DNA from 4 places in the Bradyrhizobium sp. BR 1433 genome. Region 2 is predicted to be linked to each of the others. Evidence: predicted binding sites of a transcription regulator. Region 2 holds the regulator's gene; each other region holds the start of a gene.
The links. Region 2 encodes LexA, which represses DNA repair genes until DNA is damaged. Its sites were predicted from a motif close to TGTTCNNNNTGTGTTCNG; they were not measured.

Region 1 (7,442 bases), 950 kb from region 2:
AAGCGCCCTTCTCGTAGCCATTGTTGTAGGATGGGTAGAGCGCAGCGAAACCCATCACTGCTGATCACGCTCCGTGAACGATGGGTTTCGCTGCGCTCTACCCATCCTACGGTCCAGCGATCGTAACGTCCCTGCTAACCGCGGGACGAACGATAGCGAGGGCCGCCCGCGGCAGGAGGAAACATGCGCGAGGAATTCTGGTTCCATTTCCCGTTTCGCGTCCGCTATTCGGAGGTCGACGCGCAGGCCGTGGTGTTCAACGCCCACTACCTCACCTATTTCGACACCGCGATCACCGAATATTTCCGCGCGCTCGGCTACGACTATCTCGGCGAGGTGGCGCGGACCGGCATCGACTTCCACACCGTGAAATCGGTCGTCGAGTACAAGGCGCCGATCCGGTTCGACGAGGACATCGAGGTCTGCGTCCGCGTCGCGCGGATCGGCCGCTCCTCGATCAATCTTGCGCTCGCGATCTTCGCCAAAGGCTCCGATGATTTGCGCGCCACCGGCGAGATCATCTGGGTCGCGACCGATCAGAAGACCCATCAGTCGGTCGCGGTGACCGAGGATTTGCGGGCACTGATCGCAAGCCGGGAGAAGACGCTGGCATAGGCTGATTGCGCACACAGGTTGTGCGGATCAGGCTTACGGGGCAACCAAGGCCCGGCTCTCGGCGTCCCAGCGCCACAGGCGCTCATTGGTCAGTTCGGTGCCGCCCCACCAGCGATGGATCGTGTTGTATTGGCTGAAGTCGAGCTCGCGATCCGACACTTCCTGGCCGAAATCGGTGAGCGACAGCCGACTGTGCAGGAGTCGGTTGTTTCGGGCCTTCAGATCGTCGGGCGCTTCGATCTCCGCGGGGAATCCGGTCAGGACCGGTGATGGACAATAGGCGAGCCGGTCCAGGATCAGCTCCGCTTCCTGAAAATCGAACACGCCGCGTTCCCTGTTCAGCTCGCTTGAACGGACCTGTGGGCTTGTCTCGCCGTCGGCAACGAGATCCAGCATCCGCAGTTCGGACGCGCCGAGGCCGGTGTCTTGCCCGGGTAGCTCCTCGAGCAACGCAATCAGCGCCGCGCGGAGCTGCGGGATGGCCGACAGATCCTGCATGAGAAGGTCGAAACAGGGCTCGGGCGTCGGAGCGCGATAGGCAGTCCAGGCGCGACCGGCCAATTCCAGCCGATCATCGGTCACCGCAAGTGCAGGCAATCGCCATTTCGCCAAGCTCTCGCCTCGGTACCTGCCGATCTCGACATCGTTCTGGACCAGCTTGAGCTTCGCTACGATGTGGCGGTGCGGGCGGAGCACGTCGAGCAACCAGGCCAGCACCAACTGGTCATTCGGCTGGGGATCAGCCCATAGCTCTACGCTGTCGCAACGCTCACACAGTTCGACAAGACCGATGTCCCTGCCGATCGAGCCGGTCCATCTTGAACTGGCGAAGTCGAGCCAGTGCGTGTCGAAATCGACGTGCTTTGCGGAACGCGGTTCCAGCAGGGTCGTGAGGTCATCCGACGAGGGCATTTTCCCCCAAACGAAGCGCGGCCTCAACCCGACGACGATGTCCGCCCTTCCCGCCTGCCTCAGGCGATAGCTCGCGAGTTCACTTGTCGCCAGGATCAGACTTGTAACGATGCTCTCCGGCTACGCGGGATGGCATCAGCACCGCAAGCTGAGGATCAACTGCTTTACAAAAGACACACAAAACCAAACGGGCGCCGAAGACGTCGGCAACTCAACGTCCTCAGCGCCCGCTTGCAGCGAAGTCATGTGTTCGTTTGAGCATGATCTCCGCGCAAACGCGTTCCGCGTTTGTCGCGAGGGAAAACCGCTTCGCACTTTTCCGGATCATGCCGGAGACTTACTCCTCCGTCGGCTCCTCGCCCTCGGCGTCGCGTTCGGGTGTGCCGGCGAGGATCTGCTCGGAGATCAGGCCGGAGTTCTGCCGGATCGCGGCTTCGATCTTGGCGGTGATGTCGGGATTCGACTTCAGGAATGCCTTGGAATTCTCGCGACCCTGGCCGAGCCGCTGGCTGTCATAGGAGAACCAGGCGCCGGACTTCTCGACGATGCCGGCCTTGACGCCGAGGTCGAGGATCTCGCCCATCTTGGAAACGCCCTCGCCATACATGATGTCGAACTCGACCTGCTTGAAGGGCGGCGCCAGCTTGTTCTTCACCACCTTGACGCGGGTGGTGTTGCCGACCACCTCGTCGCGCTCCTTGATCGCGCCGATGCGGCGGATGTCGAGGCGGACCGAGGCGTAGAATTTCAGCGCGTTGCCGCCGGTGGTGGTCTCCGGCGAACCGTACATCACACCGATCTTCATGCGGATCTGGTTGATGAAGATCACCATCGTGTTCGACTTGTTGATCGAGGCGGTGAGCTTGCGCAGCGCCTGGCTCATCAGGCGGGCCTGCAGACCCGGTAGCGCATCGCCCATCTCGCCCTCGAGCTCGGCCTTCGGCACCAGCGCCGCAACCGAATCGACCACCAGCACGTCGACCGCGCCGGAGCGCACCAGCGTGTCGCAAATCTCCAGCGCCTGCTCGCCGGTGTCCGGCTGCGAGATCAAGAGCTCGTCGATATTGACGCCGAGCTTGCGCGCATAGACCGGGTCGAGCGCATGTTCAGCGTCGATGAAGGCGCAGATGCCACCCTTCTTCTGGCCTTCCGCCACGGTGTGCAGCGCCAGCGTGGTCTTGCCCGACGATTCCGGCCCGTAGATTTCGACGACGCGCCCCTTCGGCAGACCGCCGACTCCGAGCGCGATATCGAGCCCGAGCGACCCCGACGACACCGTCTCGACATCCATCGAACGGTCGTTCTTGCCGAGCTTCATCACCGAGCCCTTGCCGAACTGGCGCTCGATCTGGGAGAGCGCGGCTGAGAGGGCCTTGGACTTGTCCATGGAGGATCCTTCGACGATACGCAGTGCGGTGGCGGACATTTGGGATGTGCTCCTTATGGCGGGGATTCGCTAGCGGGAAAACGGGCGATGAGATCGGGTGGAATGCGTTGCTGATTGGAACCTCGTACCATGTTTGTTCTAAGTTCGCAATATGTTCTTTCGAGCAGACCAAGTGCTGGCCGTATTTAAGCCCCCGTGTCCTCATTTGATTTTGAGAGTGTCCTAATTCCGATTAAGCGAACGGAAACCGTAGCTTGGCCGATGTTCTCAGTAGGACTACCGAGGCACCCCACCAGATGTTCTATCCCCGTCCCGCCTTTGACCGCGATCAGGGAATTTAATCTTGGGAGAACGAACCGGGAGCAATGGAACGTGATACGATATTACCATCACCGGCCAAGGCTTTCACCGGCCAAGGCTTTGCCCGTAGGCGTCGGTGGCTGAGAGACCGAGAGCGCTCCCGCCTGCATAGGAAGGGAGCGCGGCCATGCCGAACCATTCCACAATAGCGCACCGCGAGATGCAGCTTCGCCATCTGGAGCAAGCCGAGCGGCATATTGCCCAAGGCGAACGACACATTGCCGAGCAAGAGGAACTGATTGAAGGCCTCGCCAGTCATGGCCATGACCTAACGGAGGCGAAGAAGCTTCTGGATAACTTCTACTCGTGCCAGGTTCTGCACGTTCAGCACCGGGACCGCATCCGCAGCGAACTGGCAGAGTAAGGCCGCCTCACCTCAGTTGGCGGCCTATTCTCATTTAGCGCACGATTATCTCATCTAGCGCACGATTAATTTCCTAGCATGGCACAAACTGCACTTTGGTTTGGTGGTCATCCGGAGTTAGATTTCAACCCACGCAGGGGTTGTGTCATGACCAATGACCTACTTTTTAGGGCGAGCACTGTGGTGCTGGGGCTGTGCCCCATTGCTATCGCTGCGATTGCAATATTCATGTGAGAAAGAGGCCGCCTCACTTGGCGGCCTCTTTCATTACAGGCCCTTCCCGTCGAATCGCTGCGACATATGACGTGAATCCCGGTCGCGTGAATGAGGTGCTGAAAGGCTCTCGACATCGCGGCAGTCGAGAAGCGGCGCTATCTCGCAGGTCAGCTTGAACTATGAAGCCCGGCGAGCCGGGATTTTTCTTGGCCCAAAGAACGGCCCCAGCGAGGGGGTACACGCTGAGGCCAAGGCGGTTGGATCATCCATGAGATGACAGGCTCATCACATAAACAGGGCGCCTATACCTACGATGAGCGCTACGAACGATATCGCCGCCAACGCCATGAAGCCGTACTCGACGCCGTCGTGGTGACTGAGCCTGAACATACAGAGAGCTTGCGCCACGGTCTTCGTGTCCGCATTAAAGTAGGCATGTCAGCGATAGCGCCCTAATTGCGGTTCCAGGCTTAACTTAAGCGAAGATTTTTGAAACGATTCCCTCGATGCCGCTTTTATTGCTCATGCAACAGGCGACCGAGGTTCATCTAGTCCGGGTGACGACCGATGACGGCGAGGTCCAAATCTGGCTCGCCGCGACCTCGCGCGAAGAAGCCGTTGACCGAGTGCTGGATGCAATCCCGGAGGGATGGGCTGTTAGCCTCATTCAGCGACAGCTGGCCGCCGATCACATCCCAATTCTCAACATGGCGGCCGGAGAAGTGCGCCGGCATCAGGTGTCCTGAAGAAACGGCCCCAGCGCGTTGGAACGAACGCTGAGGCCGCCTCACCGCGCCGCTACTGGGCAGGGACCCTCCGAGTGTTGCGGCCCCAGCCGAACTGGATTCTACATAAACAAACGGCCCCAGCACCCGACAGGGAGGCTGAGGCCGAGGAGCGCCCGTGGGGTAGGGAAAGATTCTGGACACCCCCACCTCAAGCTAGAACCTCCATGGCGCGGAAGGGCATTTGCATAAGTGAATGAGTGTCCTGATTTCCCCAAGCGAGTGTCCTAACTAGGACAGCACCAACAGACCGGTGCCGGCCTGTTTCCATCCACAATGGCCTGCTTTGATTTTTCGAGTGGCCCGGCTTGGGTTTAACCCCGTCGTAACCAAGGGTTAGCCGATGTTCTCGGTAGGACTACTGAGAAGGCCCTCAGATGTTCTGGCCCCATAATTTCCTGCGGGTCGCGATCTGTTCTCGCGGAATGTTTACTGGAACAATTGACCCGGCAGTGCCCTTATTTGGGGGCCCCCAGCCAGACAGGTAGCCCCCCGACTGCTGGAGGAAAACCCGCCTCCGGGACGGGTTGGCGGCCCCCTGTTGGGGCCGTTTAAAATTCCGTAGTTCTCCGGCCAAGAACAAAGTTCCGGCCATGCGACGCGCCTTGCGCCCGAAGTTCCCCTGATAATCAACAAGTTAACCTGACAGGCGCGACGGCGTCCGATAACGGCTGGCACAATCTGCATACTACCTTCGTACCCCTCCTGAGCCCTGGAAAAACTCCGTAGCGTTCGACGGAAGACTCGGGTTCCGCCAGTGTTCGTAACATTGGCCTGCTCAACCAACGCGAATTGCGCGTCGCCGGGCAGGCAATACAGCTGGCGACGATTCCCTGGCGACGCTGCCGGCGGACGAAACCCCTTCCGGAATCCACAACGACGGCTCGAACGGGCGCGGCCTTTCACACGATCTTTTTACGGGTGCTGATCATTACTACAACTAATGGTTTAAATACCGACGACCGCCCTTCATTCGCGGAACCGTACAGATGATCCACAGGGGCATCGAGTTCAGCGTCACTCAGCTGACGGCCGGCGTCTGGAAATGGCGCTTCCAGATCGGCGATCGCGTCTTCACGGGCAAAACCGAAGCAAAGCTCGATCTTCTGGCAATCCGCCGCGTGCAGCTGCGGATCGATCGCGAGCTGAACAATCTGGGGCGGGAACGGACCCGCGGCAGCAATGGGGACTGAGGCACAGTCCGTCGCGCACGCTGCGGGGCCCTGACGCGCTGGCCCGCGCACTTCGCTCGAAAACGCTTCAGTCCGCGCTTGCCAGCCGCCGCATCGTGAACTCGATGTCGCCGCCGGGGAGCTCGCGCCAGCTCTCGATGGCGCTCATATAGGCCGCCTTCGGGTAGCGCTTGAGAAAGTCACGCGCCCTCACGCGGGCCTGATCGCGTGGCAGGCTGAAGGTCTCGCGCAGATAGCCGTCGTCCGGCTTTCGCCGCTCGGCCATCCGGCTGGCGAGATCGCGCGGACGAGACACCATTGCCGCAACTCCGGACCAATTGACGACACCCCCAATATAGGGGTGGCGGCGGGAGAATCCGAGTCGGAGGGAGGCGGACGAGGTCGCCCCGAACGGGCGTTACTGGCTACGCGGCGCGGCGCTTCCGGGCTGCGCGGAGCTTCCGGTCTTGGTCTTCGGCTTGGCGGGATGGGCGGCCGCCTTCGGCGGATCGCTGCGCACGACGCCCCAAGGATCGGACGATCCCTTGGCATCGGGAATCTTGCTGAGCGAATCCTTGTAGGCCTTGTCCCTGACCGCGTCCTGCTCCTTCTCATCCTGGGTCTTGGTCTTGACCTCAGGCATCAGGTTGACGTTCGGCATCTGCGCATAGGCCGGCGCCGACAGCAGCACCGCAACCGCAACTGCGCTCAAAACTCTCATGAGAACACTCCCTGCATTTTCGTCGGCGGTATATCACCGCAACAAAGCCGTCGCCAAGCGCGCCTGCCCCGGCCCCGAACATGATGCGTTTCCGCGGAATCGCATCATGTTCTCATCTCTTTGTTTGAGCATGATCTTTTTCGGAAAACCGGTTTCCACTTTTCCGGATCATGCCCTTAGAGATGGTCTGACTTGCAGGATTTCGGCGACTGCATCCAGTCGTCCCAGATCGGACCGCAGCGCGTGCAACCGCTGAGCGCAAGCCCGATCACAACCACGCCGCCCAGCAACACCAACCTGCGGAACATGCACGCCCCCACCACTCGCGAGGGGGCGATTGGGCGCCGAAACTGGGGCATTTTCAAGCCGGGCACGGCACTTGCAGCGCAGCGCAGTGCGCGTCGGAGCGCAGCGCAGTGCGCGTCGGAGCGCAGCGCAGTGCGCGTCGGAGCGCAGCGCAGTGCGCGTCGGAGCGCAGCGCAGTGCGCGTCGGAGCGCAGCGCAGTGCGCGTCGGAGCGCAGCGCAGTGCGCGTCGGAGCGCAAGCGCGCGTCGGACGGGCTGCCGGCGCGCACTGGTTTGACCGGACGGCCGCGCAAATTACAGTGCGCAACAAAGCAGAAAAGGAATCGATCAAATGACTTTGGCGATGAGCTGGGACGAGTGGACGCAGCACGACGGGACGGCGCTCGCGGAGCGCGTCAGGTCCTGCGAGCTGACGCCCCGTGAGCTGGCGTCGCAGGCAGCCAGCGCCGTCGCCAAGGTCGATCCCGCGCTCTCCGGCGTCGTCGAGCTGTTCGACGATGTGATCGCCGATCCGGCGCGCGACGGTGCCGACCTCGACGGCCCGTTCGCCGGCCTGCCCTTCCTGATGAAGGACCTCGGCCCGACCTTGAAGGGGCGGCTGCAGG
Region 2 (7,442 bases):
ACGCCCTACGGGCTGCTCGCCAACCTTGCGGCGATGCCTGTCGTGTCGGCGGTCGTGATGCCGGCCGGCCTGCTGGGGCTCGTCGCCATGCCGTTCGGCTTCGACGGCGTGTTCTGGGCGATCATGGGTCTTGGCATCGACTGGATGATTTTGGTGACGCAATGGGTCGCCGCACTCCCGGGCGCGGTCGGCCGGATGGCGGCGTTCGGCGTCGGGCCGCTGATTGCAGCCAGTGCCGGCATCATCCTGCTCGGGCTGCTGCGCACGCCGCTGCGCTGGTCGGGCGCGGTGCTGCTGCTGATGGCTTCGGTCTGGGCGCTCAGGGTGCCGCAGCCGGACGTGCTGATCTCCGGCGACGGCCGCAACGTCGCGGTGCGTGGCGGCGACGGACGGCTGCATCTGATGCACAGCGCCAAGGATGCGTTCCTCGTCAAGGAGTGGCTGGCGGCGGACGCCGATGCGCGCACCGCCACCGATGTGTCGCTCGGCGAGGGCGTCTCCTGCGATGCCGGCGGCTGCGTGACCCAGGGACCCGGCGGCGCCTTCGTCGCGCTGACGACCCGGCCGGAGGCGCTGGCGGACGACTGCGAGCGCGCAGGCCTGATCGTGACGACGCGGCCGGCGCCGCAGGGCTGCGCGACATCGGTGATCGATGCCGAGCGGCTGCGCCGCCACGGCGCGCTGGTGCTGCGACGGAGCAGGGACGGCTACGTCGTCGATGCGGTCAAGCCCGGCGGGATCGACCGGCCGTGGTCGCCGGCGGTTCCCGGCGACGGCGAGAGCGAGACGACGCTACGCGCCCCCGCGCCGCGGCCTGCGGTGGATGCGACGCCGGCCGAGACCGATCTGCAGGGCGATGATTAGCCGTGGTCTGGCGAGGGGCCGCTCGGCAGCTCGAACAGGCCGAGATGATATTCGTCGGAGTCGGGGCCGGCGTCGGGCTTCTTGACGAGAGTGAAGGAAGCCTCGGGAAATTGCTCCCAGACTTTCAGGTCGTCGGCCGTTACTGTCAGCCAACCGAACCGGAACATATAGCGGCCCGGTTCCGTGACGCGTCCAGCCTTTTGCCATGTGACCTTATCGACCACCGCGCACGTCCTCCGTGCCCGATGATGCGCCAAGGCGCCGGCCGACGCAAATCTCCTTCTGCGCCCCGGAAGCGGGAGTCCGGGGTCGCCCGAAATTGCTTAGGTCATCCGCCGCCGAACAGCTCATTCCGCGGCGACGATGCGCTCAACCCAAAAACAGCGTTGCGAATGCGGAGGGCCGCCGCTCCACAACCTTCGGCTTCTGCTCGACCGGCGGATGCAGCGCCGGCAATTGCAGCACGCTGACGCGCTGTCCCTCGACCAGCTGGGTCACCAGCACATGGCTGCCGTCGGGGAATTCGACCGCGTCATGATGCCGATCGGGCACGTCGGGCTCGACTTCGTTGAACACGCCGACGCGATAGTTCAGCGTCTTGGTCCAGATCCAGCGGCTGTCGTAGCGAACGTTCTCGGCGAAAGCGAGTTCGGTGCCCGGCAGCATGCAGACCGCGACAGTGGGATCGTTCTCCGAAGCAAAGCCGCGGGTCGACGTGCCGCGGAACGTCGTCGTGATCAGCGTCTCTCCGACAATGGCGGGGCGCGATGCCACGGCGTGCAGACTATAGTCACACATCGGATGGCTCCTCATTTCGAGGTAGCGACCCGTGCCTCTCCTTGAGGCATTAGGGCCTCTACCAGAGTGGACGATAGCGAACGAGCGTCTGCTCGTTTCTGGGCGATTGTACGACTGGTTCGAGACCGCCCCGATCACAAACACGCGACGCTGCGCGAGAGGTATCGGAGCGCATCGGACAGGCCGTACGGTACGCTATCTTTCAAGGAACGATCCGACGTGTTGCTCGTTCCCGGCCGCCGCAAGTATTTGCAGTTCAGTATTTGCGATAAAGGCCGATCAGCTTGCCCTGGATGCGGACCCGGTTCGGCGGCAGGATGCGCACTTCATAGGCGGTGTTGGCCGGCTCGAGCGCGATCGATGCGCCGCGGCGGCGGAAGCGCTTCAGGGTGGCTTCCTCCTCGTCGATCAGCGCCACCACGATGTCGCCGGTATTGGCGACGTCGTTGCGCTGGATCAGTGCCATGTCGCCGTCGAGGATGCCGGCATCGACCATTGAGTCGCCGCGCACCTCGAGCGCATAGTGCTCGCCGGCGCCGAGCATGTCGGGCGGCACGCTGATGGTGTGGCTGCGGGTCTGCAGCGCCTCGATCGGCGTACCGGCGGCGATCCTGCCCATCACGGGGACCGCGACCGGACGGTTGCCGTCGTCCTCGGCAATCGGCGGCGTGCTGGCGCGCCGGCCGAGGGTGCCTTCGATGACGCTGGGCGTGAAGCCGCGGCGACCGTTGCCGCCGCCGGCCGAGAGTTCGGGCAGCTTGATGACCTCGATGGCGCGGGCGCGGTTCGGCAGGCGGCGGATGAAGCCGCGCTCCTCCAGCGCAGTGATCAGGCGGTGGATACCGGACTTCGAGCGCAGGTCGAGCGCATCCTTCATCTCGTCGAAGGAGGGCGGTACGCCGGCCTCTTTCAGACGTTCATTGATGAAACGCAGAAGTTCGTACTGTTTGCGCGTGAGCATCTCGAGTATTCCCCCGGTTGATAGCGTCGTTCGATTCCGAGAACTCTTCTGGTGGGGCCTGCAGGCGGGGCCTGACTTCAGAAGCTCGTGCTCGTTGCACCTGCTTCCACGCGGCTTCCCGATTGTAGACACCAGTACTCGAAACAAATCATGAACGGACACTATATGTTCGATATGTGTTCCGCAACCACTTAATTTCCGGTGAACGCGCTCGGGCGACGCACAATCGGCGCGGTGGGAAAGCCCTATTCGGGTAGCGTCAAGATCTCGCATTCGCTGCCTTCGACGGCCGCCGCCGCGAACGGCGGACGCACGAGAAGTGCCCGTGCCGCAGCGAGATTCCCGAGCAGCGACAAGTCCTGCTGTGTCACCGGCGTTGCGATCAGCGTGCCGTCCTCGCGCGCTTCGAGGCGCGCACGCAGATAGTCCTCGCGCTGGTCGTTGGCGGCGAGGTCGCGGCCGAGCAGGGCGCTCGCGCGGCGATGATGAATCACTTTCCGGCCGCTCAGCGCCCGAATCAACGGCACCAGGAACAGGAAGGCGCAGACATAGGACGACACCGGATTGCCGGGCAGGCCGATCACCCGCATCGCGCCGAGCCGGCCATGCATCATCGGCTTGCCGGGCCGCATCGCGATCCGCCAGAACGCCATCTCGACGCCCTCGGCTTCCAGCGACCGCTTGACGAGATCGTGGTCGCCGACCGAGGCGCCGCCTGTCGTGATGAGGACATCGGCGCGGGCCTCGCGTGCCCGGCGGATACCGGCCGTGGTCGCCTCTACCGTGTCGGCGGCAACGCCGAGGTCGATGGTCTCGGCGCCTTCGGCGCGCGCCAGCGCCCGCAGCGCGTAGCCGTTGGAATAGACGATCTGGCCGGGACCGGGCTGCGAGCCCGGCATCACCAGCTCGTCGCCGGTCGCCAGCACGGCGACCTTCGGGCGGCGGCGCACCGCAAGTTCCGGATAGTTCATGGCGGCCGCCAGCGACAGCGCGCGGTCGGACAGGCGGCTGCCACCGGCGAGCAGCACCTCGCCCTCACGGAAGTCGACCCCGGCCTGGCGGATGTGCCGCCCGACGTCGGCGGCCTCTGAGATCGTGATGTGGTCGCCGTCGACGGCGGTGTCCTCCTGGATGATCACAGCGTCGGCGCCATTGGGGATCACGCCGCCGGTGAAGATCCGCACCGCCTCGCCGGCGCCGACCGTCCGCTCGAACGGCCGGCCGGCGGCGACTTCGCCGATCACCTTGAGCCGGGCCTTTAGATCAGCCGCATCGGCGGCGCGCACCGCATAGCCGTCCATCGCCGACATCGGCTGCGGCGGCTGGGTGCGGAGCGCAGCGAGGTCGTGCGCAAGCGTGCGGTGGTAGGCGGCATCGAGCGCGACCATCTCCTCCGGCAGCGGTTCGGCGCCGGCGAGGACGGCGGACAGGGCATCGGCAACCGGCATCAGGGCCACGCTCAGAGCTCCTCAATTCCTAATGTTCAATACCAAGTGCGGTCAAAGCCCTTGCCACGTCATCCGTCGATGTCACGTGGATAGCATGAAGGCCGCGCGCCCGCGCACCTTCGATATTGGCGGCCAGGTCGTCGAAAAACAGGATCCGCGACGCCGGCACGCCGATGGCTTTTACCACATGATCATAGGCCTCGGCGTCGGGTTTGCGGAAGCCGATGCTCGAGGACAGGAAGACGTTGCGGAAATGGCTGAGCAGCTCGGCATGGGTGACCGAGAAATGCGCGACATGGGCCGGATTGGTGTTGGAGAAGGCGTAGAGCGGCATCCGCTTGGCGGCCGCCGCGAGTAGCGGGGCGATGCCCGGCATCTCGCCGGTGAAGATCGCATTCCAGCCTTCGAGAAACTGGGCGTCCGTGATGTTGATGCCGAGCGTCCGGCGCAGGCTTTCGAAGAACGCCGCGTCGTCGATCCGACCGATCTCGTGATGCTTGAAACTGTCGTCGACGACAAAGCGCGTGGCGAGCTCGGCGGGCGCACAGCCTGCATGCTGCGCCCAGTGCGCCACCACCTTGTCAAAGTTGATGTCGAGCACGACGCGGCCGATATCGAACAGCAGCACGTCGACGGAGTTGGGAGAGAATTGCGAGGTCATTGCGTGAAACCGTGTACGAGAATTGCGGGCAGGCGGCAATGTCCTCGATTTCAGTGGCGGGTGCGTGGATCGTGCGTGGCGTTGCATTCATCGCGAGACTGTTCCCGCGCACACCGTCGTCCCGGCGAAGGCCGGGACCCATAACCACCGCATTTGATCAGGAACGGGATCGTGGTCCCAGCGTCGCGCAACAATTGAGATTTGGGGTAATGGGTCCCGGCCTTCGCCGGGACGACGGCGGGTGTCGTCGCTTGTGCGTCAAACATCCGCATTCTCGCGACATGATCTGTCCGAGCCTTGCTCTTTTCACCCTATATTATTTTTGCTGCGGGGCTTGGCTTGCCGCGTCGGGCAACTCAGTGGCACGCACGCACGCGCTTTCAGCGCACCAAGCGACTTGATGCTTGCCGCGGCCTGACGCCCGCGGTGGCTTGGTGCCCGCCGGGCGTAGCTCTCACATCCTGGACAGCGCCAGGCCGAGGTAACCGATCAGCGCACCGGTGCTGAGAATGATGACGACGAGCGCCTGTTCCGAGCGTGCTTGCAAGGTTTTCCGGGTCACGGCGTTGGACGCTCCGTCTTCGAGATCATGCGGTCCAACGAACAGCATCAATTTCCGTTCCGGTCCTTCCCACGGGAACCTTCACGACCTGCCGAGTGACGCGACGAACGGAACGCGGGCCGGCCGCCTATGAGGGCGGCGCGATCCCCGGAACGGGGAAAGCGCAGGCACATCTCGACGCTGTTCGACCTCAATCGCTTGACGACCGCTGCATCTCCCTTCGACCGGAGGGACTCCGCAATGAATTCGGCGATCAGGCGCATTTCGGGCTCGCCCATGCCGCGCGTGGTCGCCGCCGGCGTCCCGAGGCGAATGCCGCTCGGCTTGAGCGGCGGACGCGGATCGTCGGGAATGATCTGCTTGTTTGCGGTGATCCCGACGGCGTCGAGGATGTTCTCGGCCGCGCCGCCGTCCAGGCCGACGCTGGCCACCGTATCCACGACCATCATGTGATTGTCGGTTCCGCCGGTGATCAACGTCATGCCGCGTTCCATCAACGCTTCGGCCAGGACCTTCGCGTTGCGCATGACCAGCCTTGCATAGGCGTGAAAATCGGGCGTCGAAGCCTTCTTCAGCGTGACCGCGGTTCCGGCCACAACGTTCATGTGCGGACCTCCCTGCAATCCCGGGAACACCGACGCGTCGATCTTGCCGGCGAACTCCCGGCGACAAAGAACGATGCCGCCGCGCGGCCCGCGAAGCGTCTTGTGCGATGTCGTCGTCATCACGTCGAAACCCGCATCGAGCGGATTGCGCAAGGCGTTGCCGGCGATCAGGCCGCCGTAATGGCTGACGTCCGCCATGGTCAGTGCACCCACCTCATCGGCGATGCTCTTGAAGGACGCATAATCCAGATCGCGCGGATAAGAGCTGTAGCCGCACAGCACCAGCTTCGGACGGACGTGCCCGGCCATGGCGCGGAGCTCATCGAAATCGATGGCGCCGCCGTTTGACGGCTGCGTCTTGTAGCGGGCGAAGTTGAAGAGCCGCCCCATGTGCGACACCGGCGCGCCATGGGTGAGATGGCCGCCGTGTGACAGGTCCATCGCCAAGATCGTATCGCCGGGCTGCAGCAGGCCGAGATACACGGCCTGGTTCATTGGCGACCCGGACAGAGGCTGAACGTTGGCATGTTCGGCGCGGAACAGCGCGCAAGCGCGCTGTCGGGCAAGGTTCTCTATCTGGTCGGTAAATTCCTGGCCGCCGTAATAGCGGCGTCCCGGATAACCCTCGGAATACTTGTTGGTGAACACCGATCCGAGCAGCTCGAGCACCTCGGGATAGGTGTAGTTCTCCGACGGAATCGAGCTCGACGCCGTCTTGCTGGCGGCGCTCCTCGCCCTCGAGCGCAAGGGCAACTTCCGAATCGTTGAGATGGAGTTCATTGCGGAATGACGGCATGGTCCGGGCTCCCTAAGACGCTGGATCATCAGCTGAACGGGTTGCCCAGGCGAACGGCGTTGGAACCCTTCGCGCTTCACCGTGGTCGATTCCACGTAAGCTCGCCAGTCGCGCGAGGGGCGAATGAGCCTGCGAAGCTCATCGCGAGCAAAAGGCTATCCAATCCCCGGCAGGCCCGCAAGGGTTGGTTGCTGGCGGTTGGTTGCTGGCGCCGCCGCGGGTCAGCGCTCGCCGAGATCAATCTGCGTCAGGATGCCTTGCCGCAGCGCGAGGCGGACCAACTCGATATCGGTGCCGACGCCGAGCTTGTCCTTGATCAGGGAATGCAGGTTCGCGACCGTCTTGGGGCTGAGGTGCAGCGCCGCGGCGATCTCCTCGGTGGTGTTTTCCGCGAGCAGCATCCGCAGCACCTCGAATTCCCGCGCGGTCAGGAGGTCGGCCGCCTTGGTCTCGCCGGCAAGGTGGCTGAGCGCGAGTTCGTGGTCGATGTCCGGGCTGATCGCGATCTTGCCTGACAGCGCATCCATCACGGCGTGCACCAGCGTCTCCGGCGGGCTGGTCTTGGTGACATAGCCGCTCGCGCCGGCGCGGATCGCCTGCACGGCAAAGGCCGCGTTCTGGTGCATGGTGAACACCAGGATTTTTGCGCGCCTGTCCCACTGCCGGAGGCGGCGGATGGCCTCGATGCCGCCGATGCCGGGCATCGACAGGTCCATGATGACGAGGTCGGGCCCGGTCTCCTTGTAG
Region 3 (7,442 bases), 7.1 Mb from region 2:
TGCACGGCCCCGCTGGCAGTCGCGCGGAGAAAGCCGGGCCGTCGCCCTTCGAGACGACCGCTCCGCGGCCTCCTCAGGGTGACGGTGAGAGAGCCGTCGCACGCGGTTCAATGGAAATCGCGGGACGGCGGCAGGATGCGGACGTTGCGCGGGTGGCGGATCTTTTGCGGCGAGTTGTCGCCGTGATCGCGGCGGTCGTCGTTGAGCGGCTCGATCAGCGCGGGGCCCGCCGGCACCGGATGCTTGCGGCTCAAGGATTTATTGGCGAGGCCGATCAGATCGTGGGAGCGATCGGTCATGCGCTGCGCCACCAGATGCGTCACGCCCTCCGGGCTGCTCTGGATATAGCCCTCGACCAGGATCAGGCGCGCGCCCATCACCTCCTTGCGGTACTGCTCCATCACCTTCGGCCACACCACGATGTTGGCGATGCCGGTCTCGTCCTCCAGTGTCATGAACACGACGCCCTTGGCGCTGCCCGGCCGCTGCCGCACCAGCACGACGCCGGCACAGCGGACGCGGCGGCGGTCGTTGCTCCGGTTGATGGTGTGACAGGCGACGACGCGCTCCTTTGTAAAGGTGTCGCGCAAAAACTCCATCGGATGGCCCTTCAGCGACAGGCGGATGGTCTGATAATCGGCGACCACCTGCTCCGGACGCGGCATCTCCGGCAGCGGCTTGGCGCCCTCATCCGGCTGCTCGCGTGCGGTGGCGGCCTCGAACAACGGCAGCGGCACGTCGTCGGGCAGCCGGCGCACCGCCCACAGCGCCTCGCGGCGGTCGAGCCCGAGCGAGCGGAACGCATCGGCGTCGGCGAGCAGGATCAGCGCGCGCTTGGGCAGGCCGGTGTCGCGCGCGAAGTCTTCCAGCGAGGTGAACGGCCGGCGGTTGCGCGCGGCAACGATGCGGTCGGCCCAGTCCGTCTCAACACCGTCATTCCGGGGATCGCGAAGCGAGAACCCGGAATCTCGAGATTCCGGGTCTGGTGCTAGCGCACCATCCCGGAATGACAGTTGAAGCTGTTTCAGCCTCTCCTCGTCCTCATCCAGCCAGTGAAATCCGTCGATCTGGCGAAAGCCGAGCCGCACCGCGCAATGATCGCCGACCTTCTCCTCGAGCGTGTTCTGCGCAAAGCTATGGGAGACATCGACTTCGCGCACCGTGACGCCGTTCTTGCGGGCGTCGCCGACGATCTGGGCCGGGGCATAGAAGCCCATCGGCTGCGAGTTGAGCAGGCCGCAGCAGAACGCATCCGGATGATGGTGCTTCAGCCATGAGGAGATGTAGACGAGTTGGGCAAAGCTCGCGGCATGGCTTTCCGGGAAGCCGTAACTGCCAAAGCCCTTGATCTGGTCGAAGCAGCTGCGGGCGAAATCCGGATCGTAGCCGCGCGCCACCATGTTGCCGACCAGCTTCTCCTCGTAGCTGCCGATCGTGCCGAGATTGCGGAAGGTCGCCATCGAGCGGCGCAGGCCGTTGGCTTCCTCCGACGTGAAATGGGCCGCCTCGATCGCGATCCGCATCGCCTGCTCCTGGAACAGCGGCACGCCGAGCGTCTTGTGCAGCACGTTGTAGAGCTCGTCCTTGTCGCCGTGGTCGGGCGCCGGCGATGGATAGCTCACCTTTTCCTGGCCGTTCCGCCGGCGCAAATAGGGATGCACCATGTCGCCCTGGATCGGCCCGGGCGCACGATCGCGACCTCGATGACGAGATCGTAGAAGGTCTGCGGCCTCAGCCGCGGCAGCATGTTCATCTGGGCGCGGCTCTCGACCTGGAACACGCCGAGCGATTCACCGCGGCACAGCATGTCGTAAACTTTCTTGTCGTCCTGCGGGACCGAAGCTAGCTCCCAGTGCTCGCCCTTGTGGTCGGCGATCAGGTCAAAACATTTGCGGATGCAGGTCAGCATGCCCAGCGCCAGTACGTCGACCTTCATCATGCTAAGGGCGTCGACGTCGTCCTTGTCCCATTCGATGAAAGTGCGGTCGTCCATCGCGGCGTTGCCGATCGGCACATAGGTGTCGAGCCGGTCCTGGGTCAGTACATAGCCGCCGACATGCTGCGAGAGATGACGCGGAAACTCGATCAGCTCGGTGGCGAGCTCGACCGCGAGGTTGATCATCGCATTTTTGGGATCGAGCCCGGCCTGTCGCACCTGCATGTCGTTGAGGCCCTTGCCCCAGCTGCCCCACACGGTGTCGGCGAGCGCCGCGGTGACGTCCTCGGTCAGCCCGAGCGCCTTGCCGACGTCACGGATCGCGCTGCGCGGGCGATAATGGATCACGGTGGCGATGATCGCGGCGCGGTGGCGGCCGTAGCGGCGGTAGACATATTGCATCACCTCCTCGCGCCGCGAATGCTCGAAATCGACGTCGATGTCGGGCGGCTCCAGCCGCTCCTTGGAGATGAAGCGCTCGAACAACAGATCGACCTTGGTCGGATCGACCGAGGTGACGCCAAGCACGAAGCAGACCGCGGAATTGGCTGCCGAGCCGCGTCCCTGGCACAGGATGTTCTGGCTGCGCGCATAGTGCACGATGTCGTGCACGGTGAGGAAGTAATGCGCGTATTTCAGCTCGGCGATCAGCGCGAGCTCCTTGTTCAGGGTGGTGCGAAGCTTTTCGTCGATCTCGCCGCCGAAATATTTGTCGACACCGGCCCAGGTCAAATCTTCCAGATGCTGCTGCGCGGTCTTGCCCGGCGGCACCGGCTCGTCGGGATACTGATATTTGAGCTGGTCGAGCGAGAAAGAGATGCGTGCAGCAAAGCGCATGGTTTCCGCGATCGCGTCCGGCAGATCGCGAAACAGCCTGATCATTTCATGCGCCGGCTTGAGATGCCGCTCGGCATTGGCCTCGAGCCTGCGGCCGACCGCCTCGATCGTGGTCTTTTCGCGGATGCAGGTCAGCACGTCCTGCAGCGGGCGGCGCGCCGGATGGTGATAGAGCACCTCGTTGGTGGCGATGAGCGGCACACCGGCGTCGGTGGCGAGGCCATGCAGCCGCGCGAGGCGGCGCCTGTCGTCGCCGCGATAGAGCAGGCTTGCGGCGAGCCAGACGCCGTCGGCGGCGCTTGCCTTCAGCTTTGCAAGCAGATCGAGCGTGCCTGCCTCCTCAAAGCGATGCGGCAGCGCCAGCACCAGGAGCTGCCCCTCGACGAAGTCGAGGAGGTCGGCGAGCTTCAGATGGCACTCGCCTTTCTCGATCCGCACGATGTCGTCGCCGCGCTTGCCGCGGGTCAGGAGCTGGCACAGCCGGCCATAGGCGGCGCGATCGCGCGGATAGACCAGGATGTCGGGCGTAGAGTCGATGAAGACGATGCGGGCGCCGATCAAAAGCTTTGGCGGATGGGCAACCTTCTCGCTGTCGAGCTCCTTCCAGGCGCGCACCACGCCGGCCAGCGTGTTGTGATCGGCGAGCCCGATCACGGGAATCCCGAGTTCGCTCGCCTGATGCACATAGGCGCGCGGATCGGAACCGCCGCGCAGGAAGGAGAAATTGCTGGTGATGCCGATCTCGGCATAATCAGGTGGAGGTGCGCTCATGCGAACAGCCCATGCACATACCAGTTGGCCGGAACGGGCTTGCCCTCCTCGTCGCGCAGCTCGCTCTCGTAGAGACCGTCGCGAAAGATCCAGAAGCGCTGGCCTTCGGCATCCTCGACGCGGAAATAATCGCGCGTCAGCGACGCGCCGTCCTGCTTCCACCATTCCATCGCGATGCGCTCGGGGCCCTCGACCCGCACCACCTCGTGCTGCGCGCGCCGCCAGGTGAATTGATGCGGCGGACCGTCGGGCACGGTCGCGAACGGCACCTTGATCGGTTCGGGCTGCTCGAATAGCCGCAAGGGACGCAGCGGTGGTTCGCTCGCAACGTGCTCCGGCCAGGCGGCGGCGCTGGCCGCGGCCAGATGATGCTGCGCCGGCAGCGCGAGCGCCGATCGTTCGGGGATGTGGCTCTCCAGCGGCAGATGCACGACGACGCGTTTTCCGCCGATGCGGGCGGCGATGCGATCGATCAGCACCGAGAGCTCGTCATTGTCGTGTATGGTGGCGTCGAGATCGCGCTGCTGCTGCACCACAATCTCGGTGCGGCCGGCGGCGAGGCGAATGAGATCGAAGCCGAAGCCGGGATCGAGCGGATCGTTCAGCGTATCGAGCCGCTCGCGGAACAGGCGATCGATCATCTCGGGCCGCGTCACCGGACGCCCGGTCTCGACCATGATCGCGCGCACCGCGCCGTCGGTGCGGAAGAAGCTCGCCTTCAGCTGCCGGGCGCCCTTGCCCTGCTTGTCCATCGCCGCAACCAGCATCTTGGCGAGGCTTGAGAGCGTCAGCGCGATCACGGTGTCGGTCGCGATCGGCTCGGGGAAACGCTTCTCGACGATGTAATCGGGCAGCGGCTTGCGCGGGCTGATCGGGGCATCGCCCTGCCCGAGCGCGTGGCCGAGCAAGGTGGTGAAGGCCGCACCGAACCGCGCCGAGATTTCATGCGGCGCGCGCGAGGCAACATCGCCGATGGTCTTCAAGCCGGCGCGGCGCAGGCCGGTGGTGACAGCGGCATTGGCACCGAGCGCCGACACCGGCAGCGGGCCGACCGCCGCCGCTTCCTCGCCATCGGCGACAATCCTGCCCGAGGCGGTGCGCGTCAGCGTACGCGCCGCGATCGAGGTGCCGGCAATCGCCGCGCTGACGGCAAAGCCGCGCCGGCTCAGCGCCCCCGTCACGGTCTGCAGCAGCACGCGCTCGCCGCCGAACAGATGCGCGCAGCCGGTGATGTCGAGAAACAACCCGTAAGGCAGATCGAGCGCGACCAGCGGCGTGAAGCGATCGCACCAGTCGGCGATGTCGTTCAGCGTCTTCAGATCGGCAGCGGGATCGGCATCATAGACCGTGAGCTCCGGACAGATCGCCCGCGCATTGGCGAGCGGCAGCCCGATCGACAGCCCGGCGCGCACCGCGGCCTCGTCGACGGCATGCAGCAGGATCGCGTTGTGGTCTTTTGTGACGACGACGCTGGGGAGTTCTGCTTTCTTCGCCTCTCCCGCTTGCGGGAGAGGGAGCCCTGCCACCTCCCGTGCATCAACTTGCGAGGCGATGTCCTGCGCGAGCTTGCGCTTGATGCGGTCGATGGGCAGGCGTGGCAGCCACAGGCTGAGGATACGCCGACGGTTCACTGAATTGGCACTCATCACATTTCCATTCCATGATCCATCGCCCGACCGGGCCATGACGATTGCGCACGAGTTCGGCCTCGAAGCGCGGCGCGCCCCACACGCTCGCGGCATTGCCCGGCGGCGAATGCGCCGCGCGCACGATCCAGCGCGTCTCCGCGGTCGAGGGGATCGGGGTTGTCGCGATCCGCAGCACCAGCGCGGTGACGCCGGAGGCCTGCGCGGCCAGGGTCAATTTGCGGCTGGCGACGAGATCGAGCTGGCGCGCCTGGCCCCAGACCTCGAGCACGACCGCGCCGAGCGCATCGCAGGCGAGCGCGTCGGCCGCGGCGCGCAGGCCGCTATCGACATCGGCAGCGCGCACCGTGACCAAGAGGCGCGGATCGAGGCCGAGCTCGGCAAGCCCGCGCATCGATAGCGCGCCGTTTTCGCGATCGGAAAAATCCTGCCGCACCCAGACCAGCGGCTTGCGTGCCGACAGCCGTCCGGCGAGCCCCGCAATGAAGCCGGTCGCCGCGCCGCCTTGATGGCCGGCCGCGAACACCTCGTGCAATGCCGCCGGCGCAAGCCCGCCGCGCAGCATCGCATCCGCGCCGGCGTGTCCGAGCGCGACTCGGTTCGGCATCGCCGCATCCGATGGCGCCTCGATGCGCGCGATGCTGCCGCGCAGAGACGCAAGCGTACCCATGCGTGCGGCGGCGCATGATCCGCCAAAGTGTGAGCGGTTTGGCGACAAGATCATGCGCCTTTCTTAAAAAAGAGGAGCGCGATCGGACGCAAAACCGGCGACCACTTTTGCTGATCGCGCTCCGGCATATGCGCCGCTCCTTCCAACCAAAATTTGAGGCCGTCACTGGTCTGAACAGAGAACCAGGGACTGGCTCATTTGTTCATGATATGTTCTAATATAAAGCTAACAGGGCCCGCAGAGTCAATCGGATTGGTGAGCTCATTGATTCATGAGTGGAATCAATGGGATCAGCAGCCGCCGAACCGGACGGGCCCTGATCTTCCGCAGTGTTAGCCACGCAGCCCCGAAAATGGCGCGTGACGGAAACGGAGCAATCGCATGCGCATCATCGTGCTCGACAACGACACCGATTTCGAGGGCTGGCGCAAGGCCGCGCGGCGATTGGCGCTGAACGATGTGAAGCCCGCAGAGATCACATGGACCGTACGCAGCGACGACGAATTGTCGTCGGCATCCTGCATGAATGAATTGCCGGATACGCCGCAGGCGCGGTTCAATGTGTCGGCCAAATTCGTCGAGCTCGCAAAGGCCGCGATCCTGCATCGCAGTGACGAACGCTTTGCCCTGCTCTATCGCCTGCTGTGGCGGCTGCGCAGCCGTCACGATCTGCTCAGTGCGACCGATGATCCCGATATCGCCGAGGTCCACGCGATGGCGCGCGCGGTCTATGTCGATATCGACAGGATGCATGCGCATCTGCGCTTCCGCGAGATCGGCCGCGAGCGGACGGCGCATTACGTCGCATGGTTCGAGCCGGAGCATCACATCGTCGAGCTTGCCGCGCCGTTCTTCGCCGGCCGCTTCGCCGACATGCCGTGGTCGATCCTGACCCCCGACGTCTGCGCACATTGGGACGGGCACGCGATCTCGATCACGCCGGGCGTCGCCAAATCCGAAGTGCCGACCGAGGACCGGCTCGAGGAGGCCTGGCGGCGTCACGACAACGGCCGCTTCAATCCCGCACGGCTGAAAGTGATGGAGATGCCGCAAGCCTATTGGAGGAACCTGCCCGAGGACTCGATCATTAAACCCCTGATCGAAGACGCAATGCGCATGACCAGCGGCCCCTTCATCGCACGCAAGGCGGCCGAGCCGCAGAAGCGGCAGGATACGCCGATGCCCCGCAAGCAAGTTCAAGGCAAGCAAGTTCAAGACAGGCAAGCTCACGACACGATCGCGGCCTTGCGCGAGGAGGCCGCCGATTGCCGCGCCTGCCCGCTATGGAAAGACGCAACCCAGACCGTGTTCGGCGAGGGACCGCAGAGCGCAACGCTGATGCTGGTCGGCGAGCAGCCCGGCGACAAGGAAGATCTCGCAGGCCACCCCTTCGTCGGACCGGCCGGCCAGATGCTCGATCGCGCGCTGCAGGAAGCCGGCATCGATCGCCGCAAGGTCTATGTCACCAACGCGGTGAAGCACTTCAAATTCGTGCCGCGCGGCAAGATCCGGCTGCACCAGAAGCCGAGCACACCGGAGATCCGCGCCTGCCGCCAATGGTACGAGCGCGAGCTCGCCACCA
Region 4 (7,442 bases), 4.2 Mb from region 2:
TGGCGTCGTCACCGAACGTCGATCCGACATAGCGGACGCCGGCCCCGAACTGGACGCCGGCGAGCGGGCCGCCCTGAACGGTGTAATCGCCCCACAACGAGAAACGGTTGAGCGGCACCGTGGTCGGCGCCTTGCCGACATTGACGGGATCCTTGGTGACTTCAGCGTCGACATAGGCGTAGCCGCCGCGGATGTTGACGCCCTCGACCAGCGTCGCGGTGCCTTCGAGCTCGACGCCGCGCGACCTGACTTCGCCGGTCTGCTCGGCGAAATAGAACGGCGGGGCGTAGGTGACGACGTTGGACCGGGTCAGGTCGAAGGCGGCCAGCGTGATCAGTGCATTGATGCCGACCGGCTGGTACTTGACGCCGACTTCGTACTGCACGCCGGACTCCGGCTTCAGCAGATCGCCGGCGGCGTTGATGCTCAGCACCGGCAGGAATGATTCCGAATAGCTGAAATAGGGCGCGATGCCGTTGTCGAAATTGTACATGACAGCGGCGCGGCCGGTGAATGCCGAGGCGTCGGTCGAGGTCGAAGTTTTCGCGAGATTGTTGTCGAGGTCCGTGGTGACGAAATCCTGCCGCCCGCCGAGCAGGAACGACAGCCGGCCGAGCCTGATCTGGTCCTGCAGATAGAGGCCGGCCTGCGACTGCTTGATGCCGGTGTCGTCATACGGTCCGTTGTTGGTCCAGCTGTTGGTATAGACCGGCGCGAAGACGTTGAGCTTGCCGGTGCTGTAGCTCGAGGCCATGTCGCGGAACGAGGTGTTGCGGTAATCGACGCCGAACAGCGTCGTGTGGCTCAGCATGCCGGTGACGAACTTGCCCTGCAGCTGGTTGTCGACCGCGAAGGAATCGATCGTCGAACTGCCGCCGGCGCCGCCGCGCGACAGCAGGCCCGCAGCCTCGTCGGCGGCCGATGCATAGCCGGTGCCGTAGAAACTCTTCTGCTCGTTGTGCATCCACGAATAGCGCAGGTTCTGGCGGAACGTCAGCGCCTCGTTGAAGTCGTGCGACAGCATGTAGCCGACAGAGGATTGCTCGGTGTCGAACTGGTTGAAGCCGGGCTCGCCGACGAAGCGCGTGTTCGGAATGTAGCGGCCGTTGTTGGCCCAGACGGTGCCGGACGGCGGCAGGAATTGCAGGCCCAGCCGGGGCGTTCCTTCTGGTAGTTCGCGAGGAAGGTGATCGTGGTGTCCTCGTTCGGCTTCACGGTGACGGCGGGCGCGATGAAGACGCGATTGTCCTTGGTGTAGTCGACCTGAGTCTCACCATCGCGCGCGACGCCGGTCAGGCGCCACAGCACCGTTCCTTCCTTGTTGGCGCGGCCGCCGATATCGAACTCGCCCTGATAGCGGTTGAAGCTGCCGCCCGACAGCGACACTTCCCCGAACTCGCGCGCGGTCGGCAGCTTGCTGACATAGTCGAGGATGCCGCCGGTGCCGCTGCCGCCGAACATCGCCGAGGATGGCCCCTTCAGGACCTCGAGGCGCTCGGCCCCGTACGGATCGAGCCCGAGGAAGTGCACATAGTTGCTGCTCGGCAACCGCAGGCCGTCGAGGTAGAGGCCCGGCATCGTCATGTCGAAGCCGCGGATCTGCAGGCCGCCGAAGCGGGTGTCCGAGCCGCCATTCACGTCGCCGCTGACCCCTGCGGTGTAGCGCAATGCCGCGCCCACCGATTCCGCACCCTGGTTCCTGATCTGGTCCGTGGTGACGACCGAGATCGATTGCGGGATTTCGATCAGCGGCGTGTCGGTCTTGGTCGCCGTGCCCGAACGCGTGGCAACGAACCCGACCACCGGACCGCCGGCTCGCTCGCCGGCACCGGCACCGGATCGTGCCGCCGCTTGCGGCGTCGCCTGCTGGGATCGAGCCACGCGGTTGGCGCGGCTCGCGCGTGCGGTCACCGGACGACGAACCGGTTTTGCATTCGCAGTGATCGCGCGCTGCTGAGGCGCGTCCACGCTCACCGGCGGCAGTTCCGATTGCGCGTCGGCGCGTTCGGTCGTGACTCCTGCGGCAAGGACGGCGGCGGTACACAGACCGATCGTTCGCAGCGCTGGATGTTGACGGGTGGAATGCGAAGCAAGTCGATCGATCACGCGAAGGCGCCCCTGATATCAGCCTGGATGGATTTGTGATCCGGCTCTACAGCGCGGGGCTCGCGAGTACAGACCTCGGCAGTTGGAATAGATCGAGACTGCGCGCGCGATCAGTGTGCGAACACTGAAACAGCAAGGAAATCGACGACGCGCTGCGACAATAAGCGCGCGATGCTCGTCGTGCTGGAATGATTCTTGAAAATGATTCCTGCAGTTGTCGACGACGCGAGCTGTGTTCGATCGCGCGAGGTGCGCGTCATCGCGCGCGACGCCCGACGCCTCCGCGCCGGCCGGAAACGGATGCGCCGCGCGGTGAACTGGTACCGGGCGACCAGCCCTCGGCGCCGCGAATGTTCCTGTAATGTTCTTGCACTTGCCGCCCGGTTCCGCTACCTTCGATTGCGGAAGAATAGGGGCAGCATGGTCCAGCGCGTTTCCACCGTCGCATTCGAGGGGATCGAAGCCCGCGCGGTCGACGTGCAGGTGCAGGTCGCGCCGGGATTGCCGGCATTCGCGATCGTCGGCCTGCCCGACAAGGCGGTGTCGGAAGCCCGCGAACGCGTGCGTTCGGCGCTGATCGCCTCCGGCCTCGCGCTTCCCGCCCGCCGCATCACCGTCAACCTCGCACCCGCCGACCTGCCCAAGGAGGGGAGCCATTACGACCTGCCGATCGCGCTCGGCCTGATGGCGGCGATCGGCGCGATCCCGCCGGATGCGCTGAACGGCTTCACCGTGCTCGGCGAGCTCGGGCTCGACGGCTCGCTCGCGCCGGTGGCGGGCGTGCTGCCCGCGGCAATCGGCGCCAATTCGCGCGACGAGGGATTGATCTGCCCGGCCGCCTGCGGCTCGGAAGCCGCCTGGGCCAGTCCGGACATCCAGATCATCGCGGCACATTCGCTGATCCAGATCGCCAACCACTTCAAGGGCACGCAGGTGCTGTCGCGGCCGCAGCCGAAGGTGCACGAGCGCGAGGAAGCGCTGCTCGACCTGCGCGACATCAAGGGCCAAGAGAGCGCGAAACGCGCGCTCGAGATCGCCGCCGCCGGCGGCCATCATCTGCTGATGATGGGCTCGCCCGGCGCCGGCAAATCGATGCTGGCGGCGCGGCTGCCCTCGATCCTGCCGCCGCTGTCGCCGTCGGAGCTGCTCGAAGTCTCGATGATCGCCTCGGTTGCCGGCGAGATCCGCGACGGCGCCTTGACCGCGCGACGCCCGTTCCGCAGCCCGCATCATTCCGCCAGCATGGCGGCGCTGACCGGCGGCGGCGCGCGCGCCAAGCCGGGCGAGATCTCGCTGGCGCATCAGGGCGTGCTGTTCCTCGACGAATTGCCGGAGTTCGATCCGCGCGTGCTGGATTCGCTGCGTCAGCCGCTGGAGAACGGCGAGGTATCGGTGAGCCGGGCCAACCACCGCGTCACCTATCCGGCGCGCTTCATGCTGGTCGCGGCCATGAACCCGTGCCGTTGCGGCCATGCCTATGAGCCCGGCTATTCCTGCAAGCGCGGCCGGCTCGACCGCTGCACCGCCGACTACCAGATGCGGATCTCCGGCCCGCTGATGGATCGCATCGATCTCAGGATCGAGGTGCCCGCTGTCACCGCGGCTGATCTGATCCTGCCGCCGCCGGCGGAGGGATCGGCCGAGGTTGCCGCCCGCGTCGCGGGCGCGCGCGACATCCAGCTCGCGCGCTATGCGGCAGCCGGCATGCCGCATGTCCGCACCAATGCGGAAGCCCCGAGCTCGCTGCTCGAGACCATCGCGCAGCCCGACGCGCACGGGCAGAAGCTGCTGCGCGAGGCCGCCGACACCATGCACCTCACCGCGCGCGGCTATCACCGCGTGCTGCGGGTGGCGCGCACGCTTGCCGATCTCGACGGCGCCGAGACGATCGGCCGGCTGCATCTTGCCGAAGCGCTGTCCTATCGTGCATTGGCCGACGATCTGCGCCGCGCCGCCTGATCCGAACCGCAGCCATGACCCGGTTCGTGCCGCGATGCCCCGCGTCAACGCCGCGGTAACGAGTTTTGTTTACGCTCCGCAAACCATAAGCACCGCGATCGGCGGCAAGCTTGGGTCGAGCGAGTTGTGTCATGTTGCGTTTGAAGATTTTGACCTCGGTGGTCCCCCTTGCCGTGGCCGCGGTCCTTGCCCGCGCCGAATTCCTGCCGGGCCCGCGGCCCTGCATCGAGGTGGGCGGCGCCACGATGCAGATCGCATCGATCCCCTGGCTGGCGCAGCTTCACGTCAGCTTCACTGACGACCTCAGCCAGGCCACCGTCCGGGTCCAGATCGCCGACAGCGCCGACGCCGCCGACTTCACCGTGATCGACGACATCGACGACGCCGAGGCCGGCGCCTGCGAGAGCGGCGCGACGGCGCAGCTGATCGGGATTTCCGGCGATGCCTCGGCAACCGGCCCCGTCATCTATCTGACGCGTGATGCTGGCCCGTCCGACTACCGTGTCTTCGTGCAGTCGAAGACGTTCTCGGTGCTGGACGCCGCGGCCTTGATCGTCAGCGCCCGCGGCGGACACCGCCGACTTGAAGCCGCATCGCCCGCGCCTGACACGCGCGTCCCGAACCGGGTCATGGCGGAGTTAACCCCCCGCTAACCCTGTTCTGAGGGCAGCGCGAAATGGCCACCAATTTCAAGCACTTTGCAAGCTGGCCGACGCATCGTCAGCGCCAGATCAAGCTGTTTCAGGGTCACCATTGATGGGGCGTTTCTTCCGGATCAAGTTGCGCCTTCGCCGCTTCCTCCGGCGCCATTCCTGGCTCGCGACGATCGTGCGCTCGTTCACGATCTTCTCCGTCGCGTTCGGCAGCGCCTTCGGGTTCATTTCGGGCGCGCTCTCGCAACAGAGCGGCTACGATCCCAATGCATTCGCGATCGGGGTCAGCTTCCTGTTCGCGCTCGCCTGCCTTTGGATCGTGACGCTCGGCATCCGCCTGCGGCTGATGCGCAAGCGGCTGCGCACCATCGCCATGCACAATGAAGCGATGGCCGACCGCAACTGGGAACTGCAGGAGGCCGAGCAGCGCGCCTCTACCCTGTTCGAGGCGCAGGACGATTTGATCGTGCTGCGCGACCTCGACGGGCTCATCACCTATGCCAACGATGCCTATTGCGAGCTGGCGCAGAGGCCCCGCAGCGAATTGATCGGCAGCACCGCAACGCTGAAGGTGCTCGAACAAGGCGACACCGCGCTCGAATCCAACGGCACGCGGGTCTACGACCAGAAGATCGAGGGACCGCTCGGACCGCGCTGGATCGCCTGGCGTGAAGGCCTCGTGCGCAACGATGCCGGCGCGCCTGCAGAGATGCAGAGCGTCGGCCGCGACGTCACCGACCGCACCGAGAGCGAGCACGCGCTCGCCGAAGCGCGCGATCAGGCCGACGCCGCCAACCGCGCCAAGTCGCGCTTCCTTGCGATGGCGAGCCACGAGATCCGCACTCCGCTCAACGGAATCATCGGCATGAGTGGATTGCTGATGGATACGCAGCTGACGTTGGAGCAGATGACCTACGTCAAGGCGGTCAAGACATCGGGCGACGCGCTGCTCGCGCTGATCGAGGAGCTGCTCGACTATTCCAAGATCGAGGCCGGCAAGATCGATCTCGAACACCGCGCGTTCGCGCTGTCCGGCCTGATCGAGGACATCACCGAGCTGCTGGCGCCGCGCGCGCAGACCAAGGGCATCGAGATCGCCGCCTATGTCGACGAACGGCTACCGATGCAGGTGACCGGCGACGCCGCGCGGCTGCGTCAGGTGCTGCTCAATCTCGCCGGCAACGCCATCAAGTTCACCGCGACCGGTGGCGTGGCGCTGATCGTCGAGCCCGGCATCTGGCCGAACGAGATCAGCTTCCTGGTTCGCGACACCGGCATCGGCATCGCGCCGGAAGCGCAGCAGCGTATTTTCCGGGAGTTCGAGCAGGCCGACGACCGGATCGCGCGCAGCTATGGCGGCACCGGCCTCGGCCTCTCGATCAGCGATCGCATCGTCAAGCGGATGGGCGGCCGCATCACGCTTGCAAGCACGCCGGGCGCAGGCTCGACCTTCGAGGTGTCGATCCCGCTCGTCGCCTCCGATACCGGCGAGGTCAACGGCTTCGCCGCGCCCGACTTGACGGGACAGTCGATCATGCTGGTGGCGCCGCACAGCATCGAGGTCTCGCTGATCTCGCGGCGGTTGCAGCGCTGGGGCGCACAGACCTGCATCGTGTCGGATGCCAACGTCGCCGAGGCGCTGCTGCCGGAGCGGAGCTGGCATGCGGTGCTGATCGACCACACGCTCGGCACGCCGGCGATGGAGGCGTTTGCCGACGCCGCCCGCCTCCATGCAACCCATCGCATCGTAATGTTCACGCCGGCGACGCGGCAGGACCTTTCGGCTTCCGAGTCAGCCATGTTCACCGGTTACCTGGTGAAGCCATTGCGCGCGTCGTCGCTCGCCGCGCGCCTGACCGCATCGCCGGAAGTCGCTGCGCCGAGCCTTGCGATCGAGGCGGCCGCCGAGTTCCGCGCCCGCTGCGCTTGCATCCGCGCTGCCGGACAAGGGGTTCTCGATCCTGGTCGCCGAGGACAATGAGATCAACGCGCTGTTGATGCGCTCGCTGCTCACCCGGCTCGGCCACAACGTGGTCATCACCACCAATGGTGAGCAGGCGATGAAGTCCTGGCTGTCGGCGACCTCAGCCGGCACGCCCTATGATCTCGTGCTGATGGACATCCAGATGCCGCGCCTCAACGGCATCGAGACCACCAAGCAGATCCGCACCCATGAAGCGGCACAATCCGTCCGCCGGACCCCGATACTGGCACTGACGGCAAATACGCTGGTGGAAGACCGCTACGCCTGCTTCGAAGCCGGCATGGACGGTTTTCTGATCAAGCCGCTCGACCGCGAAAAGCTGGAAGAAGCGCTCGCGGGCCTCGCCGCCGCGCGGCACATTGCGGCGTAGCAGCCAAAACCTCAGTGTCGTCCCTGCGCAAGCAGGGACCCATAACCACCGAAGCCAGTTTTGCGCCCGCTGGGGCTACAGCGCTGCAATCACAGGTACCGGTGGCTATGGGTCCCCGCGTTCGCGCTAGTGCATGCACACATCTGATGCGACCGATTGACTCGGGTAGCAAGGCTGGGATTCCAGAATCGGCGATCCATGTGATTCCTATTGCGGCACTTCGGTTTGGGTGGAGGTGCCGGCATGTTGTCGCGGATTGACTGGACGTTGGGCCGGTTCGGGGATCGTCGCCTCGATAAAGGGGGGCGACGCTTGTCGGACGCATGGTTGCGGGCAAGGATGTGTGCCTGCGGCGGCTTTCCCGAGGGGA

Region 1: a site for LexA is predicted at 3,056-3,073, ahead of recA (recombinase RecA). Genes of this name have one in related genera too.
Region 3: a site for LexA is predicted at 6,060-6,077, ahead of ACSKB9_RS38205 (ImuA family protein). Genes of this name have one in related genera too.
Region 4: a site for LexA is predicted at 2,458-2,475, ahead of ACSKB9_RS24435 (YifB family Mg chelatase-like AAA ATPase). Genes of this name have one in related genera too.

What each region holds. Positions count from the first base shown of each region.
Region 1 is NZ_JBPUGG010000001.1:1,787,673-1,795,114, forward strand. Features, by position in the region: gene gcvP (aminomethyl-transferring glycine dehydrogenase) at 1-2, shown strand, start outside; gene ACSKB9_RS09020 (acyl-CoA thioesterase) at 184-615, shown strand; gene ACSKB9_RS09025 (hypothetical protein) at 649-1,527, opposite strand; gene recA (recombinase RecA) at 1,865-2,953, opposite strand; gene ACSKB9_RS09035 (hypothetical protein) at 3,402-3,638, shown strand; gene ACSKB9_RS09040 (hypothetical protein) at 4,361-4,600, shown strand; gene ACSKB9_RS09045 (hypothetical protein) at 5,629-5,832, shown strand; gene ACSKB9_RS09050 (hypothetical protein) at 5,900-6,130, opposite strand; gene ACSKB9_RS09055 (hypothetical protein) at 6,230-6,532, opposite strand; gene ACSKB9_RS09060 (peptidylprolyl isomerase) at 6,709-6,840, opposite strand; gene ACSKB9_RS09065 (amidase) at 7,169-7,442, shown strand, end outside.
Region 2 is NZ_JBPUGG010000001.1:833,203-840,644, reverse strand. Features, by position in the region: gene ACSKB9_RS04170 (ComEC/Rec2 family competence protein) at 1-864, shown strand, start outside; gene ACSKB9_RS04165 (hypothetical protein) at 861-1,088, opposite strand; gene ACSKB9_RS04160 (hypothetical protein) at 1,234-1,662, opposite strand; gene lexA (transcriptional repressor LexA) at 1,919-2,623, opposite strand; gene ACSKB9_RS04150 (molybdopterin molybdotransferase MoeA) at 2,869-4,080, opposite strand; gene ACSKB9_RS04145 (HAD family hydrolase) at 4,100-4,732, opposite strand; gene ACSKB9_RS04140 (hypothetical protein) at 5,187-5,345, opposite strand; gene glyA (serine hydroxymethyltransferase) at 5,342-6,568, opposite strand; ZMP/ZTP riboswitch at 6,732-6,817, opposite strand; gene ACSKB9_RS04130 (response regulator) at 6,917-7,442, opposite strand, start outside.
Region 3 is NZ_JBPUGG010000001.1:7,952,236-7,959,677, reverse strand. Features, by position in the region: partial or broken gene ACSKB9_RS38215 (error-prone DNA polymerase) at 108-3,544, opposite strand; gene ACSKB9_RS38210 (Y-family DNA polymerase) at 3,541-5,190, opposite strand; gene ACSKB9_RS38205 (ImuA family protein) at 5,081-5,914, opposite strand; gene ACSKB9_RS38200 (UdgX family uracil-DNA binding protein) at 6,242-7,442, shown strand, end outside.
Region 4 is NZ_JBPUGG010000001.1:5,056,593-5,064,034, reverse strand. Features, by position in the region: gene ACSKB9_RS24445 (TonB-dependent siderophore receptor) at 1-1,096, opposite strand, end outside; gene ACSKB9_RS24440 (TonB-dependent siderophore receptor) at 994-1,974, opposite strand; gene ACSKB9_RS24435 (YifB family Mg chelatase-like AAA ATPase) at 2,527-4,065, shown strand; gene ACSKB9_RS24430 (hypothetical protein) at 4,197-4,718, shown strand; partial or broken gene ACSKB9_RS24425 (response regulator) at 4,822-7,072, shown strand; partial or broken gene ACSKB9_RS24420 (IS4 family transposase) at 7,396-7,442, shown strand, end outside.